One region of the Clostridium intestinale genome, then DNA from elsewhere that is predicted to be linked to it. Evidence: a T-box and tRNA genes for the amino acid it is inferred to sense, from the RefSeq annotation. Region 1 holds a T-box; the other regions hold tRNA genes.
What was found. The T-box of region 1 lies ahead of ileS (isoleucine--tRNA ligase). A T-box ahead of a tRNA ligase gene usually reads a tRNA of that ligase, here a tRNA-Ile.

Region 1 (4,380 bases):
AACTGGAGGGTAATTATATGAAAGAAAGAAAAAGAGGTATACTTATAACTATATTTTTAGTGCTTCAAGGAATTGGTGCCTTTTATGGAATGTTTGTTTATTATACTAATAAATGGGCTTATAATATGGCAAAGTCTAATTCGCTGCTTGCAGATACATATCAGGTATTGTCAAGTACGGAAGTTGTAATAAATACGATAGTTTCATTAATAACTTTAATAGCTATTGTTGGAGTATTTAGGTGGTATAGTGGTTCTATTTATTTGTATGTTGTAATTAATGCCATATCTTCAATTACAGGAATAATGTTTCAACCTAGTGCATCCATAATTGTATCGTACATAGTTAAAATGATTATAGTAGTGGCTATTGCAAAAAGCCTATTAGATAAAATAAAAACCCAATAGTTTGCATAATAAAAATGCTCTTCATTTCTAATACTATTATAGTAAGAAAGGAGGAGTGTTTTTATGTCTTGGGATAAAATAAGAGAAATGAACTTGTTTGATAAACTAAAGGATGAGGTGAAAAATATTCCTAGTGTGGACTCAAGCAAAATTGAAGAGTATATAACCGACCCAGAAAAATTGCAAACTTTTAAAGATTATATTCATCAAGGATATGATTCTAGATCGTTAGGAGAAGAAATGGGTCTAACTACTAATCAAGTTGAGATAATAAAGGAACTTTTAGGAAAATTATAATAAAAAAGATGTTGCTATAAATTTAATTAGCAACATCTTTTTTTGTTTTTAAAAGCACAAAAAAAGTAATATTAAATAAAATATTAGCAGAAGAACTTGTTTGTAAAATAAAAAATTGGAATATAAAAAAGTTCTTCTCAATATTAATTTTATATGAACACTGAATATAGTGAAAAGGGAGACTAATAATGGGAGTTATAAGATACCCTAAATATACTCAAAGAGACTTATCTAGAAGTTTATTTGATATTAAAGGCGATAGATGTTTTAAATTAAGTATTAGCTTATCAAGAGTTAAAAAAAATAAGGTTCTAATTATAGGGAGAAATCCCAAAAGGCTAGAGGATGATAGTTGTAATAATGTAACTAAAAGAATAGTAAAATTTTTGAGAGCCAAAGAAGAGTATGGTAATTATATAAGTACTGTAGAGATGGTTAACCTTTTTGTGGTTTATGATTTCGAAGAAGTTCAATACAATAAAGGCTATAGAAATTTTATATGTGGAAATGAAGACAACTTTGAAATAGATGGGAAGCGTATAAAAAATGATGAAGTAATAAAACAGGCAATAGAAGAATCAAGCGAAATTATATTAGCATGGGGTGAACCTATAAAGGGAATAGAAAGTCTTTATAATGAAAGAATAGAAAAGGTATTGAAGATATTAAGAGACTGTTTAATAGAGTCTAATGAAGAAAAAAATATATATACAATAGGAGATCTTAGTGTAAAAGGATATCCTAAACATCCTTTAGCTTGGAGTTTTAGAGATGCTGTTAAAGTATACTAAAACATAAGATAAAACAGATACCCCTGTGATTTCACAGGGGTATCATAATAGGGAGATATAAAATGTTTACTAATACGAATAAGGGGAATACTATTCAAGAGATAACTGGCTATTAATTAACTCTTGAATCTTAGGAGTACATCTTCTTCCACAACAACCACCGGAACCAGCGCCTGTTGCTTTTTGTACTTCCTGAACGGTGTGTGCACCGTTTTTTATAGCATATTTAATTTTTGATCTAGGAATAGCCTTACATAAACAAACCTTAGTCAGTTTATCAAGTATCTCCTGATTTAAGTTGTTGTCCATAAGACTATAACCTCCAATCATTATTGGTTAAGGGGATAAATAGGTATTTGGAAAGTGGTTATTTCCTTGTACCTATATTAAAACATATTGCTATATAAAAGTCAATACTAATTAATAGAAATTATTCGTTAAATAAATTAAAGTTAAGTTTAAACCTTCACATGAAAAGTTTTACTTTATGATAAAGTATCACATTGACTTTTTAAAATCACTATTATATAATTCATTTAAAGACTATGAACAGGGCAAGTACTTAGTTTTCTTTGTTTTTAGAGAGTAACTGGTTGGTGGAAAGTTACAACAAGAATTAAGGAAAATCACCTGGGAGTTGGAGGCTGAAATTAATAATATAGTAAGCTTTTCCCGTGTTCTTGCGTTAAAGGATAAAGTATGTTAGTACTTGATTTAATACTACTTCGCATAAAGTCGTTGAAATTTAGAAGTAGTTCGAACCTAAAGGTGGGATTGCGAATATAACTTCGTCCGTTAGGATGAGGTTTTTTTTATTGCTTTTTATTAAAGAAAGGAGAATACAAATGTATAAAAAGATAGACACATCTAATGGCTTTTTGGATATGGAGAAACAAATAGCAAGTTTTTGGAAAGATAAAGATGTAATTAAGAAAAATTTCAATATGAACGAAGATGGAGAGTTTTTTACCTTCTATGATGGTCCTCCAACTGCAAATGGAAAACCTCACGTAGGTCACGTTTTAACAAGGGTTATGAAAGATATAATCCCTAGATTCAAGGTAATGAAAGGTTTTAAGGTAGTTAGAAAAGCTGGGTGGGATACTCACGGACTTCCAGTAGAGCTTGAAATAGAAAAGAAGCTAGGTATATCAGGAAAAGAACAAATAGAAGAGTACGGCGTTGAAAAATTTGTTCAAGATTGTAAAGAAAGCGTATTTACTTACGTTAGTATGTGGGAAGAAATGACTAATAAAATAGGTTACTGGGTAGATATGGAGAACCCATATGTAACTTATCACAACACTTATATAGAGTCAGTATGGTGGGCTTTAAAACAAATGTGGAATAAGGATCTTTTATATAAAGGTCATAAAATAATGCCATATTGCCCAAGATGCGGAACTGCCTTATCTTCTCATGAAGTTTCTCAAGGATATAAAGATGTTAAAGACTTAACTGCTATAGCTAAGTTTAAGGTTAGAGGAGAAGAAAATAAATATATATTAGCATGGACAACAACTCCTTGGACATTACCTTCAAATGTTGCTTTATGTATAAATAAAGCTTATACCTATGTTGAGGTTAAAAAAGAGGAAGAAGTATATATACTTGCTAAAGATTTAGTTGGCAAAGTATTAGGAGAAGAAGTTGAAATCATAAAAGAGTTTAAAGGTGAAGAGTTATTAGGCTTAGAATATGAACAATTATTACCTTTCGCTAAAGTTGAAGGTAAAGGTTTCTATATAGTTCATGGAGACTATGTTACTTTATCAGATGGTACTGGTATAGTTCATATAGCACCTGCTTATGGTGAAGATGATAGTTTAATAGGAAGAAAGTATAACCTTCCTTTTGTTAATTTAGTTAATGGAAAAGGAGAATTTGAGCCAGAAGTTACTCCTTGGGCTGGAAAGTTTGTTAAGAAATGTGATGATGATATAGTTAAGTATTTAGATGAGCATAACAAGCTTCTAAGGGCAGAAAAGCATCTTCATTCATATCCTCACTGCTGGAGATGTGATACTCCATTATTATATTATCCAACAGATAGCTGGTTTGTAAAGACTACATCTTTAAGAGATAAACTTCTTGAAAATAACAATAAAATAAATTGGTATCCAGATAACATTAGAACAGGAAGATTTGGTAAGTTCTTAGAAAATGTTATAGACTGGGGAATATCAAGAAATAGATACTGGGGTACTCCACTTCCTGTTTGGGAATGTGAATGTGGACACCAAGAATGTATAGGAAGTATTGAAGAATTAAAACAAAAAGGAATTAACGTTCCAGAAGATATAGAATTACACAAACCTTATATAGATAATGTTCACTTAAATTGTGAAAAGTGTGGAAAGAAAATGAAGAGATATTCAGAAGTTATAGACTGCTGGTTTGATTCAGGATCTATGCCATTTGCACAATTACATTATCCATTTGAAAATAAGGAAGCTTTTGAAGCTAACTTCCCAGCACAATTTATATCAGAAGCAGTAGACCAAACTAGAGGATGGTTCTATACTCTACTAGCGATATCTACAGCTATATTTGATACAAATTCTTTTGAAAATTGTATAGTTTTAGGTCACGTATTAGATAAAAAGGGTTTAAAGATGTCTAAATCTAAGGGTAACGTTGTTGCACCTAATGATGTTTTAGACACAGTAGGAGCAGATGCTACTAGATGGCATTTCTATACTGCAAGTGCACCATGGTTACCTACAAGATTCTCAAAAGATGATGTTGCAGACACTCAAAGAAAGTTCCTAAGCACTTTATGGAATGTATACTCATTCTACGTTCTATATGCTGATTTAGATAAATTTGATGCAACTAAATACTCAGATTTTAAATCATCTAATGTAATGGATAAATGGATATTA
Region 2 (4,380 bases), 410 kb from region 1:
CCTTCGCTTGCGCTAAGTGTTCCCCTTAACCTTCCAGCACCGGGCAGGCGTCAGCCCCTATACATCAGCTTTCGCTTTAGCAGAGACCTGTGTTTTTGCTAAACAGTTGCTTGGGCCTATTCTCTGCGACCTACTCTCGTAGGCACCCCTTCTCCCGAAGTTACGGGGTCAATTTGCCGAGTTCCTTAACTGCAATTCTTCCGCCGGCCTTAGGATTCTCTCCTCACCTACCTGTGTCGGTTTGCGGTACGGGCACTACTTTTCTCCCTAGACGCTTTTCTTGGCAGCGTGGAATCATGTACTTCATCCATAAATGGACTTCCCCATCACACCTCAGAATTGTTAAAACGGATTTTCCTGTCTTAACTCCCTAAGTGCTTAGACTAGCATCCAATAGCTAGCACACACTATCCTCCTGCGTCACGCCATCGGTAATAACGATGGTAGTGGTATAGGAATATCAACCTATTGTCCATCACCTACGCCTTTCGGCCTCGGCTTAGGTCCCGACTAACCCTCAGCGGACGAGCCTTCCTGAGGAAACCTTAGGTTTTCGGCCTGTGAGATTCTCACTCACATCTCGCTACTAATGCCAACATTCTCACTCGTAAACAGTCCACCGCTCCTTTCGGTACGACTTCTGCCCGTTTACGACGCTCCTCTACCGCTTACATTACTGTAAGCCCGTAGCTTCGGTGGTAAGTTTGAGCCCCGAACATCTTCGGCGCAGGATCTCTCGACTAGTGAGCTATTACGCACTCTTTTAATGAGTGGCTGCTTCTAAGCCAACATCCTAGTTGTCTTCGAAATCCCACATCCTTTTCCACTTAACTTACACTTTGGGACCTTAGCTGACGATCTGGGCTGTTTCCCTTTTGACTACGGATCTTATCATTCGCAGTCTGACTGCCGAACTAATAGTATATGGCATTCGGAGTTTGATAAGGTTCGGTAAGCGATATGCCCCCTAGCCCATTCAGTGCTCTACCTCCATTACTCATATTCGACGCTAGCCCTAAAGCTATTTCGAGGAGAACCAGCTATCTCCGAGTTCGATTGGAATTTCTCCGCTATCCACAGCTCATCCCATGGTTTTTCAACACCAACGTGGTTCGGTCCTCCACGAGATTTTACTCTCGCTTCAACCTGGCCATGGATAGGTCACCCGGTTTCGGGTCCACGACATGCAACTTTGTGCCCTATTAAGACTCGGTTTCCCTTCGGCTCCGTACCTTAAGTACTTAACCTCGCTACATATCGTGACTCGTTGGCTCGTTCTACAAAAAGCACGTCATCACACATATAAAGTGCTATGACCGGTTGTGGGCATACGGTTTCAGGTTCTATTTCACTCCCCTCCCGGGGTTCTTTTCACCTTTCCCTCACGGTACTTCTTCACTATCGGTCATCGGGTAGTATTTAGCCTTGGGAGGTGGTCCTCCCTGCTTCCCACAAGGTTTCACGTGTCTCGTGGTACTCTGGATCAGAACTTACTATTTCGCGTTTTCATCTACAGGACTATTACCTTATGCGGTGGAACTTTCCAGTTCTCTTCGATTAACGTAATTTAGCTTTTATGTTCTGTCCGCAACCCCAGAAATAAATTTCTGGTTTGGGCTCTTTCCCTTTCGCTCGCCGCTACTTAGGAAATCGATTTTTCTTTCTCTTCCTTCAGGTACTTAGATGTTTCAGTTCCCTGAGTTTACCCTCCATAAGCTATGTATTCACTTATGGATACATGGGGTTTCCCATGTGAGTTTCCTCATTCGGACATCTCTGGATCACAGGCTATTTGCGCCTACCCAGAGCTTTTCGCAGCTTATCGCGTCCTTCTTCGGCTCCCGATGCCAAGGCATTCACCATACGCCCTTTATATCTTGACCTATGTCATTCTATAAAAGAATTTGATTAATTAATTGCCAACTGGCTTTATTATATATTACTTTACTTACTTATGTGCAATTTTCAAAGAACAACAAAAACACTAAATTTAGTATTTTTGTGGTGGGCTTAAATGGACTCGAACCATCGACCTCACGCTTATCAGGCGTGCGCTCTAACCAGCTGAGCTATAAGCCCATATAGTGGTGGAGATAAAGAGATTCGAACTCTTGACCCCCTGCGTGCAAGGCAGGTGCTCTCCCAACTGAGCTATACCCCCATATATGTTATATATAATTTTTTGAGAGAAGATCTCTCAAAATTAAACAGAGGAAAACGTAAATCTTCGTCAATTATATTGACTGAATTTTATACTTAAATTCTACTAAGTTGTAGTTTTAAGTAATTTCTCCATAGAAAGGAGGTGATCCAGCCGCAGGTTCTCCTACGGCTACCTTGTTACGACTTCACCCCAATCGCTGACCCTACCTTCGGCCGCGCCCTCCTAAAAGGTTAGGCTACGGACTTCGGGTATTGCCAACTCTCATGGTGTGACGGGCGGTGTGTACAAGGCCCGGGAACGTATTCACCGCGACATTCTGATTCGCGATTACTAGCAACTCCAGCTTCATGCAGGCGAGTTTCAGCCTGCAATCCGAACTGAGACGAGTTTTATAAGTTTTGCTCCACCTCGCGGCTTTGCGTCTCTTTGTACTCGCCATTGTAGCACGTGTGTAGCCCTAGACATAAGGGGCATGATGATTTGACGTCATCCCCACCTTCCTCCGCGTTAACCACGGCAGTCTTGCTAGAGTGCTCAACTAAATGGTAGCAACTAACAATAAGGGTTGCGCTCGTTGCGGGACTTAACCCAACATCTCACGACACGAGCTGACGACAACCATGCACCACCTGTCTTCCTGTCCTCCCCGAAGGGAGAACTTCCTCGATTAAGAGTAATTCAGGAGATGTCAAGTCTAGGTAAGGTTCTTCGCGTTGCTTCGAATTAAACCACATGCTCCGCTGCTTGTGCGGGCCCCCGTCAATTCCTTTGAGTTTTAATCTTGCGACCGTACTCCCCAGGCGGGGTACTTATTGTGTTAACGGCGGCACAGGGGGAGTCGATACCCCCTACACCTAGTACCCATCGTTTACGGCGTGGACTACCAGGGTATCTAATCCTGTTTGCTCCCCACGCTTTCGAGCCTCAGCGTCAGTTATTGTCCAGAAAGTCGCCTTCGCCACTGGTGTTCTTCCTAATCTCTACGCATTTCACCGCTACACTAGGAATTCCACTTTCCTCTCCAACACTCTAGACACCCAGTTTGGAATGCAGCACCCAAGTTAAGCCCAGGTATTTCACATCCCACTTAAGTATCCGCCTACGCTCCCTTTACGCCCAGTAAATCCGGACAACGCTTGCCACCTACGTATTACCGCGGCTGCTGGCACGTAGTTAGCCGTGGCTTCCTCCTCAGGTACCGTCATTATCGTCCCTGAAGACAGAGCTTTACAACCCGAAGGCCTTCATCACTCACGCGGCGTTGCTGCATCAGGGTTTCCCCCATTGTGCAATATTCCCCACTGCTGCCTCCCGTAGGAGTCTGGGCCGTGTCTCAGTCCCAATGTGGCCGATCACCCTCTCAGGTCGGCTACGCATCGTCGCCTTGGTGAGCCGTTACCTCACCAACTAGCTAATGCGCCGCGGGCCCATCTGATAGCGGATTACTCCTTTGGTCATTTGAAGATGCCTTCATTTGACTTTATGCGGTATTAATCTCCCTTTCGGGAGGCTATCCCCCTCTATCAGGCAGGTTGCCCACGTGTTACTCACCCGTCCGCCGCTAGGAAATTACCGAAGCAATTTCCTCGCTCGACTTGCATGTGTTAAGCACGCCGCCAGCGTTCGTCCTGAGCCAGGATCAAACTCTCAATTTAAGTGACGCTTAAATAATTAAGTGCACAAATTTTAGTTTAATCTTACTCTAAGAATTACGTTGACTTTAAGTAGTTGCTTCAAGTTTTACACTTGTTACAATTACTTACTCACAACTTTCGTTGTGTAAGTTTTATTCAAAACTTCTTAAGTTTCCTCTGTTTAATTTTCAAAGTTCTTCTTTTTATGTCACCTTTTGGCGACTATTTTATGTTATCAAAAACTTTAATTTTTGTCAACATTTTTTTATTTGTTTTTGTTGCTTGTTTTTTTCTCTTCAAGCGACGTGTTTTATAGTATCATCTATAATTAATATATTCAAATATATTAATTACCAAATTGGATAGTTTAAACTTATCTTTCTTTCCATTGCTACAATATTCTACATATTACTTATATAGATACACATGGTTCAGTTTATATTATATTCTTAATATCATATTAATATACATCTATCCTTTCACTGCTTTCCTGTAGGAGTTTCTTCCCAAATTCCTTAGATTTCTTTATATTTAAATAAAAAAAGGATTAGATTGACGCCAAGAACCGAGTCTACCGATTAG
Region 3 (4,380 bases), 380 kb from region 1:
TTTACTCTCTCTAATATATTTCTATTAATTAAAATCTTACTTTCGTTTGTAATATTTCCAGAGAATAAAATTTTAAAATTTTGCTCTCTTAAACTAAATAATATTCTATTAAATAGGCTTAATTTTATGCCACCTTTATCATCATACTTATAGTTAGTATCTCCATTTTCTTTAGGGTAATCCAATTCACCACTTGAGGTATTTACAATTGCATAATCATTTGTAACTTCACCAAAATAGATTCTAGGATTTTTCAAATATATATTAGTAAGATTTTCAGTGGGCAAATTTTTCATCAAAAAATCTGGTTGCCCCTCATCTGTAACCTTATTTACTTTACTCATAACCACTCCATACCCATGTGTATATACCATGTGATTACTCTGCCAATTATCTATGGCTGATGTTTCTATCTCTCTTGGTGCCAAAAATACTTGTGTGTACTTACCATCTATAATATAGCGATCTGTATCTATATCTAAAAATTTATAATAACTTCTTATTTCTTGTACTTGATTATAAAAGTTTAAAACTGGTCCTGAAGAGTTTACTTTAAGATTTGATATTATTTGTTTATTATTTTTTATTTTAGTACTATTTAAATCCATTCCTGGATCAAAATCTTTTTCTTCTATATTATTTATATTAAAACCTTCATTGGTTGCATCTATGTTATAAGATATATAAGGGCTTTCATATTCTATTTCATTAGGTTTTACAAAGAATTTATACACAATATTATATATTAGTGGCTGTATTATTATTAAAAACAATATTATTCCTGTAAAAAATATTAGTGGCTTAAATTTATTTCTTCTTAACATAATAAATGCGATAATTGATGATATTATTGAAACTATTATTATTACTTTATAAAAGTTTAGTGTTATATTTATATCTGTAAAACTAGCACCAAATGATCCTCCATTATTACTATATAATATATAGAAACTTTTCAATATATATCCTACTCCTATAAGGAATATAATCATAGATACTAAAGTAGCTGCTTGTTTACCTAATATTTCTTTAAACTCTTTTAAATGCTGACTAAATTTCATATAATTTTTATTTATAGCATATTTCTTTAAACTAATAAATACATAAATCCCTATTGTTATGATTAAAGCAATAAATAAAATATCTTTAAAAAAATTATAAATTATATCTATTAATGGTAATTTAAATATATAAAAAGATGCATCTATATTAAAGATAGGATCTTTATAATTAAAAAGATTTGAATTAGTAAATAATAATATATTATACCAATATTTCATAGAAGCATTTATAGATATAATAAAGGAGATTATTATATTAAAAACTAATACAGCTTTTCTCAATTTAAATAAACTCTCAGATTTAAATTCTTTCTCTATGCTTATTAATATACTTTTGCTCAATAGATATATTAATACAAAACATGATAGGAATAAGGGGCCCATAAGCTTTAATACTGCTAGCATTTTTGTAAGATACACCTTTATATAACCTACTTCTTGAAACCATTCGATATCTATAATAAGCTTTGTTGACGATATTATTAAAGCTAATATCATAAACAAAACCCCTATTAGTATCAAAAACTGTTTTTTCTTCATCTCCTTACCCCCGCTAATCTTTTAATATATATCCAGCCTTTTCTAGGTTTTCTACTATTAGTTGCATATCTTTTTCATTATCAGTAGATATAGTATGAAGATGAATCCCTTCAGTCAATGCTGATAAGGGTCTAGCTTTATTCTTTTTATATAAATCTATAAAATTATCTAAATCATTCAAATTTCTGATCATTAAATTTGCTTTTATTTCGCCATATATAGGATGTTCTATTATAACATCTTCAATTATTCCACCAAATTTTATAACTATTTCTAGTTCACTTACCATTTCTTCTTCTTTATGAGCTAAAGCTAAAACTTTCTTATATCTTGATTCTTCTTTTGTTATCATATAACCTTCAGGAGTAGCTATTATATTAACGCCTGCTGCTCTTATAATAGCTATATCTTTAACTATAACCTGTCTAGTTACGCCAAAAATATTAGCCAATTCTACGCCTTTAATAGGCCTATGTATTTTAGCTATATGACTTATAATCTCTTTTCTCCTAATTAAACTGTTCATAAATTCACCCCATATTAAATTCTAATTTTTATTATCATAATATTGTACTATCTCTAGTAACTTATTAGAAGTATCTTTTTTTATGTGATGGTTCTCTACTATCTCTAAAAACTCATCATCATATTTTGAACTTTTCCTCAATATGTCTGATCCTATTTTAGGATGATTATAATATATATCTATACTTTTTATATTATCATATTTTTTTATTTTTCCTTTAGTTATTTTATCAAATATAACAATTATAGATTTTTCAATTACGTTAAGAGGTCTTTTGATTTTTCCTATATCATGAAGTAGTGCTAACTTTAATATTCTATCCTTATCAACATCCATATCTACAGAAACTTCGTCATTCACTTCTGGTATATTATTTAAATTCTCTATATGCTTTAGAATATCCTTTGATACTCTGACACAATGATGTTTATCCGTTTTCTTTAAAAGAGAGAATAGTTGTATCTCATCTTCATCTAAATACTTTTTTATGTACTTATCATCTAATGATTTATATAAAGATTCAACTGCCCATATAAATTGTTTTATTCTATATAGCATCTCTAAACAATCCTCCTTAACCTTTATATTACAAAAAAAGCTATGAACAATTGTTCATAGCTTTTCATTGGTGGAGATAAAGAGATTCGAACTCTTGACCCCCTGCGTGCAAGGCAGGTGCTCTCCCAGCTGAGCTATACCCCCAAAAAATGGTGGACCTTCAGGGACTCGAACCCCGGACCTACCGGTTATGAGCCGGTTGCTCTAACCAACTGAGCTAAAGATCCTCATGTAAACTGGCGACTTCCTACTCTCCCACACAGTCTCCCATGCAGTACCATCGGCGTAATAAAGCTTAACGATCCTGTTCGGAATGGGAAGGGGTGTTACCTTTATGCCATTATCACCAGATTTACTTGTCAGTTACATGTTACATTGATTATTATATAGTGCTGTCAAAGCTTTGTCAACACTTTTTCAAAGAAATTATTCTCTGAAAATTGCACATAAGTGAGAATCTAAATCTTTGATTTAGTCCTTCGAAGTTACTCATTAGCTTTAGCTAAGGAGTTTCCTTCTAATAATATATATTCCAGTTAACTTATTGGTCAAGCCCTCGATCTATTAGTATGAGTCAGCTAAATATGTTACCACACTTACACCCCTCACCTATCAACCTTGTGTTCTTCAAGGGATCTTACTAGATTACTCTATGGGAAATCTTATCTTGAGGTGGGCTTCACGCTTAGATGCCTTCAGCGTTTATCCCTTCCCGACTTAGCTACCCAGCTATGCTCCTGGCGGAACAACTGGTACACCAGAGGTCAGTCCATCCCGGTCCTCTCGTACTAAGGACAGCTCCTCTCAAATTTCCTACGCCCGCGACGGATAGGGACCGAACTGTCTCACGACGTTCTGAACCCAGCTCGCGTGCCGCTTTAATGGGCGAACAGCCCAACCCTTGGGACCTACTTCAGCCCCAGGATGCGACGAGCCGACATCGAGGTGCCAAACCTCCCCGTCGATGTGGACTCTTGGGGGAGATCAGCCTGTTATCCCCGAGGTAGCTTTTATCCGTTGAGCGATGGCCCTCCCACGAGGTACCACCGGATCACTAAGTCCGACTTTCGTCCCTGCTCCACTTGTAGGTGTCGCAGTCAGGCTCCCTTCTGCCTTTGCACTCTTCGAAGGATTTCCGACCCTTCTGAGGGAACCTTTGAGCGCCTCCGTTACTTTTTCGGAGGCGACCGCCCCAGTCAAACTGCCCATCTAACAATGTCCTGTCACCAGTTTCATGGTGTCCAGTTAGAATTCCAGTACTATCAGGGTGGTATCCCAAGGTTGACTCCACTAAAGCTGACGCCCTAGTTTCCCAGTCTCCCACCTATCCTGTACAGACAATACCGAAACTCAATGCTAAACTACAGTAAAGCTCTACGGGGTCTTTCCGTCCAATCGCGGGTAGCAAGCATCTTCACTTGCACTACAACTTCGCCGGATTTGCAGTTGAGACAGTGCCCAAATCATTACGCCATTCGTGCGGGTCGGAACTTACCCGACAAGGAATTTCGCTACCTTAGGACCGTTATAGTTACGGCCGCCGTTTACTGGGGCTTAAGTTCACACCTTCGCTTGCGCTAAGTGTTCCCCTTAACCTTCCAGCACCGGGCAGGCGTCAGCCCCTATACATCAGCTTTCGCTTTAGCAGAGACCTGTGTTTTTGCTAAACAGTTGCTTGGGCCTATTCTCTGCGAC
Region 4 (4,380 bases), 620 kb from region 1:
CCCATACTTTTCACGTATTCTGGTAACCTTTTTGCTAGTTCTAAATAAGATAGAAATTCTCCATTCTCATCAGTTCTCCATGACCCAAGATGAAGTTCATATATATTTACTGGACTTTTATAAATATCAGTTTTATTTCTTGAATTTATCCACTTTCTATCTTTCCATCTATATTTTAAATCTCTCGTTATAATAGATGCGGTATTAGGTCTTAATTCACTATATATTGAATATGGGTCTGATTTTAATATAATTTTATTTTGTTCAGTAGTTATAGCATATTTATAAACCTGACCTTCTTTCATACTAGGGATAAAAGAACTCCATAAACCAGACTTTGTTATCCTCTCTAATGAATATTCCTCAAGAACTTCCCAATTATTAAAGTCTCCTACTACATTTATTGCTTTTGCCTTAGGTGCCCATGTTGTAAAACGAACCCCTCTTTTTCTTTTCTCAGTAATAAGATGAGCTCCCATAAATTTATATGCATTATAATGACTGCCATTGTGAAATAGATATGTATCATACTCTGATATATTTTTAATATCTATTATTTCTGTCTTTTCATCCTCTACTCTATCTTTAAGTTCAACCATATTCTCAACCCCTTGAAATCTTAATAATGTAATTATAACATAATTTTCCATTAATTCTATAGTATTGATATTTTTTATAAGTTACATAATTTAAAACCTTTCCATAATCCATTTAGATATAAAACAAAAAGTCGCCTTAAGCGACTTTTAAAATTTATTAAATCTATTCATCTTTTTTATCTTCTAATTTTATTTGTTTCTCTAGTTCGTCAATCTCTTCGTCTATTTTGTTTGTATTTTTACCCGCTAAAATTAATTCTCTTTTTTTCAATTTCAATTCTACTAGTTTTTCTTTCAGCTCTTGTATTTTTGACATAGAAACACTCCCCATCTTCCACTCTCTTTTTCCCAATAATTTTATATAATTAACAAGTAAAAAAATACTATACTTATATAATATGTTTTTTTAAGTTCGATGCCAATTTACATTAACCCCTTAAACGTATTCAAGTCATCCTATTTATACATTTATATAAATTTTTTATTTAATTATATACAGAAACAATACCCTAAAATTTTTCTAATATAACTCTTATTTTAAAGTATAGTTCCTTTCATTTCAATATAATTAATAAAATATATGTCATTCCTAATATTTACTTTAATTTTATCTTGCATATATAAGCTTTCATTAACTCTATAAATACACTTAAAATTATAGTTATTACTAAAAATCCATATCCAAAATCTACTCTAAATGATGTATTTACTTTTCTATAATTATAAACCATAAGCCATCCATCTCCTAGGGATTTCTGATATATATCCTGTAACTCGTATCCCCTGCCTTTTATAATTATTATGAAAATTAGAAAAATAAATATTAAAATAAAATATTTAATAATGTTTATAAATCTTTTCACCTTCAAAAAATTCATCACCTTTAATTAATCCTTATGTAATATATGAAAAAGCTAAAAAAATAATGCTTATTTTTAATTATATCTTGCTTCAAAAGATTTAAATATGATCACAAAAAAACTACTGTTACAATAGAAAATGTTATTTAGAAATAAGTTAAAACAAAAAAGACACATGCTTAACATGTGTCTTTTTTGGTGGAGATAAAGAGATTCGAACTCTTGACCCCCTGCGTGCAAGGCAGGTGCTCTCCCAACTGAGCTATACCCCCAGAAATGGTGGACCTTCAGGGACTCGAACCCCGGACCTACCGGTTATGAGCCGGTTGCTCTAACCAACTGAGCTAAAGATCCATAAATTATTTGGCGACTTCCTACTCTCCCACACAGTCTCCCATGCAGTACCATCGGCGTAATAAAGCTTAACGATCCTGTTCGGAATGGGAAGGGGTGTTACCTTTATGCCATTATCACCAAATATATTATGAAAGAATTTTGTTCTTTCAAAATTGCACGTAAGTTCATTTAATAATATATATTCCAGTTAACTTATTGGTCAAGCCCTCGATCTATTAGTATGAGTCAGCTAAATATGTTACCACACTTACACCCCTCACCTATCAACCTTGTGTTCTTCAAGGGATCTTACTAGATTACTCTATGGGAAATCTTATCTTGAGGTGGGCTTCACGCTTAGATGCCTTCAGCGTTTATCCCTTCCCGACTTAGCTACCCAGCTATGCTCCTGGCGGAACAACTGGTACACCAGAGGTCAGTCCATCCCGGTCCTCTCGTACTAAGGACAGCTCCTCTCAAATTTCCTACGCCCGCGACGGATAGGGACCGAACTGTCTCACGACGTTCTGAACCCAGCTCGCGTGCCGCTTTAATGGGCGAACAGCCCAACCCTTGGGACCTACTTCAGCCCCAGGATGCGACGAGCCGACATCGAGGTGCCAAACCTCCCCGTCGATGTGGACTCTTGGGGGAGATCAGCCTGTTATCCCCGAGGTAGCTTTTATCCGTTGAGCGATGGCCCTCCCACGAGGTACCACCGGATCACTAAGTCCGACTTTCGTCCCTGCTCCACTTGTAGGTGTCGCAGTCAGGCTCCCTTCTGCCTTTGCACTCTTCGAAGGATTTCCGACCCTTCTGAGGGAACCTTTGAGCGCCTCCGTTACTTTTTCGGAGGCGACCGCCCCAGTCAAACTGCCCATCTAACAATGTCCTGTCACCAGTTTCATGGTGTCCAGTTAGAATTCCAGTACTATCAGGGTGGTATCCCAAGGTTGACTCCACTAAAGCTGACGCCCTAGTTTCCCAGTCTCCCACCTATCCTGTACAGACAATACCGAAACTCAATGCTAAACTACAGTAAAGCTCTACGGGGTCTTTCCGTCCAATCGCGGGTAGCAAGCATCTTCACTTGCACTACAACTTCGCCGGATTTGCAGTTGAGACAGTGCCCAAATCATTACGCCATTCGTGCGGGTCGGAACTTACCCGACAAGGAATTTCGCTACCTTAGGACCGTTATAGTTACGGCCGCCGTTTACTGGGGCTTAAGTTCACACCTTCGCTTGCGCTAAGTGTTCCCCTTAACCTTCCAGCACCGGGCAGGCGTCAGCCCCTATACATCAGCTTTCGCTTTAGCAGAGACCTGTGTTTTTGCTAAACAGTTGCTTGGGCCTATTCTCTGCGACCTACTCTCGTAGGCACCCCTTCTCCCGAAGTTACGGGGTCAATTTGCCGAGTTCCTTAACTGCAATTCTTCCGCCGGCCTTAGGATTCTCTCCTCACCTACCTGTGTCGGTTTGCGGTACGGGCACTACTTTTCTCCCTAGACGCTTTTCTTGGCAGCGTGGAATCATGTACTTCATCCATAAATGGACTTCCCCATCACACCTCAGAATTGTTAAAACGGATTTTCCTGTCTTAACTCCCTAAGTGCTTAGACTAGCATCCAATAGCTAGCACACACTATCCTCCTGCGTCACGCCATCGGTAATAACGATGGTAGTGGTATAGGAATATCAACCTATTGTCCATCACCTACGCCTTTCGGCCTCGGCTTAGGTCCCGACTAACCCTCAGCGGACGAGCCTTCCTGAGGAAACCTTAGGTTTTCGGCCTGTGAGATTCTCACTCACATCTCGCTACTAATGCCAACATTCTCACTCGTAAACAGTCCACCGCTCCTTTCGGTACGACTTCTGCCCGTTTACGACGCTCCTCTACCGCTTACATTACTGTAAGCCCGTAGCTTCGGTGGTAAGTTTGAGCCCCGAACATCTTCGGCGCAGGATCTCTCGACTAGTGAGCTATTACGCACTCTTTTAATGAGTGGCTGCTTCTAAGCCAACATCCTAGTTGTCTTCGAAATCCCACATCCTTTTCCACTTAACTTACACTTTGGGACCTTAGCTGACGATCTGGGCTGTTTCCCTTTTGACTACGGATCTTATCATTCGCAGTCTGACTGCCGAACTAATAGTATATGGCATTCGGAGTTTGATAAGGTTCGGTAAGCGATATGCCCCCTAGCCCATTCAGTGCTCTACCTCCATTACTCATATTCGACGCTAGCCCTAAAGCTATTTCGAGGAGAACCAGCTATCTCCGAGTTCGATTGGAATTTCTCCGCTATCCACAGCTCATCCCATGGTTTTTCAACACCAACGTGGTTCGGTCCTCCACGAGATTTTACTCTCGCTTCAACCTGGCCATGGATAGGTCACCCGGTTTCGGGTCCACGACATGCAACTTTGTGCCCTATTAAGACTCGGTTTCCCTTCGGCTCCGTACCTTAAGTACTTAACCTCGCTACATATCGTGACTCGTTGGCTCGTTCTACAAAAAGCACGTCATCACACATATAAAGTGCTATGACCGGTTGTGGGCATACGGTTTCAGGTTCTATT

Region 2: it encodes a tRNA-Ile, which carries the amino acid that the T-box ahead of ileS (isoleucine--tRNA ligase) is inferred to sense. The anticodon was not compared.
Region 3: it encodes a tRNA-Ile, which carries the amino acid that the T-box ahead of ileS (isoleucine--tRNA ligase) is inferred to sense. The anticodon was not compared.
Region 4: it encodes a tRNA-Ile, which carries the amino acid that the T-box ahead of ileS (isoleucine--tRNA ligase) is inferred to sense. The anticodon was not compared.

The regions. Positions count from the first base shown of each region.
Region 1 covers NZ_CP121166.1:3,266,473-3,270,852, reverse strand. The annotation lists gene P8F83_RS16830 (hypothetical protein) at 18-407, shown strand; gene P8F83_RS16825 (hypothetical protein) at 471-704, shown strand; gene P8F83_RS16820 (DUF1643 domain-containing protein) at 893-1,495, shown strand; gene P8F83_RS16815 ((2Fe-2S)-binding protein) at 1,586-1,804, opposite strand; T-box leader at 2,032-2,294, shown strand; gene ileS (isoleucine--tRNA ligase) at 2,341-4,380, shown strand, end outside.
Region 2 covers NZ_CP121166.1:2,855,617-2,859,996, forward strand. The annotation lists rRNA gene P8F83_RS14615 (23S ribosomal RNA) at 1-1,883, opposite strand, end outside; tRNA gene P8F83_RS14620 (tRNA-Ile) at 2,003-2,079, opposite strand; tRNA gene P8F83_RS14625 (tRNA-Ala) at 2,086-2,161, opposite strand; rRNA gene P8F83_RS14630 (16S ribosomal RNA) at 2,299-3,819, opposite strand.
Region 3 covers NZ_CP121166.1:3,650,648-3,655,027, reverse strand. The annotation lists gene P8F83_RS18715 (UPF0182 family protein) at 1-1,601, opposite strand, end outside; gene P8F83_RS18710 (transcription repressor NadR) at 1,615-2,127, opposite strand; gene P8F83_RS18705 (HD domain-containing protein) at 2,149-2,685, opposite strand; tRNA gene P8F83_RS18700 (tRNA-Ala) at 2,754-2,829, opposite strand; tRNA gene P8F83_RS18695 (tRNA-Ile) at 2,836-2,912, opposite strand; rRNA gene rrf (5S ribosomal RNA) at 2,920-3,036, opposite strand; rRNA gene P8F83_RS18685 (23S ribosomal RNA) at 3,230-4,380, opposite strand, start outside.
Region 4 covers NZ_CP121166.1:3,890,568-3,894,947, reverse strand. The annotation lists gene glgB (1,4-alpha-glucan branching protein GlgB) at 1-650, opposite strand, end outside; gene P8F83_RS19835 (hypothetical protein) at 763-915, opposite strand; gene P8F83_RS19830 (hypothetical protein) at 1,196-1,468, opposite strand; tRNA gene P8F83_RS19825 (tRNA-Ala) at 1,656-1,731, opposite strand; tRNA gene P8F83_RS19820 (tRNA-Ile) at 1,737-1,813, opposite strand; rRNA gene rrf (5S ribosomal RNA) at 1,821-1,937, opposite strand; rRNA gene P8F83_RS19810 (23S ribosomal RNA) at 2,012-4,380, opposite strand, start outside.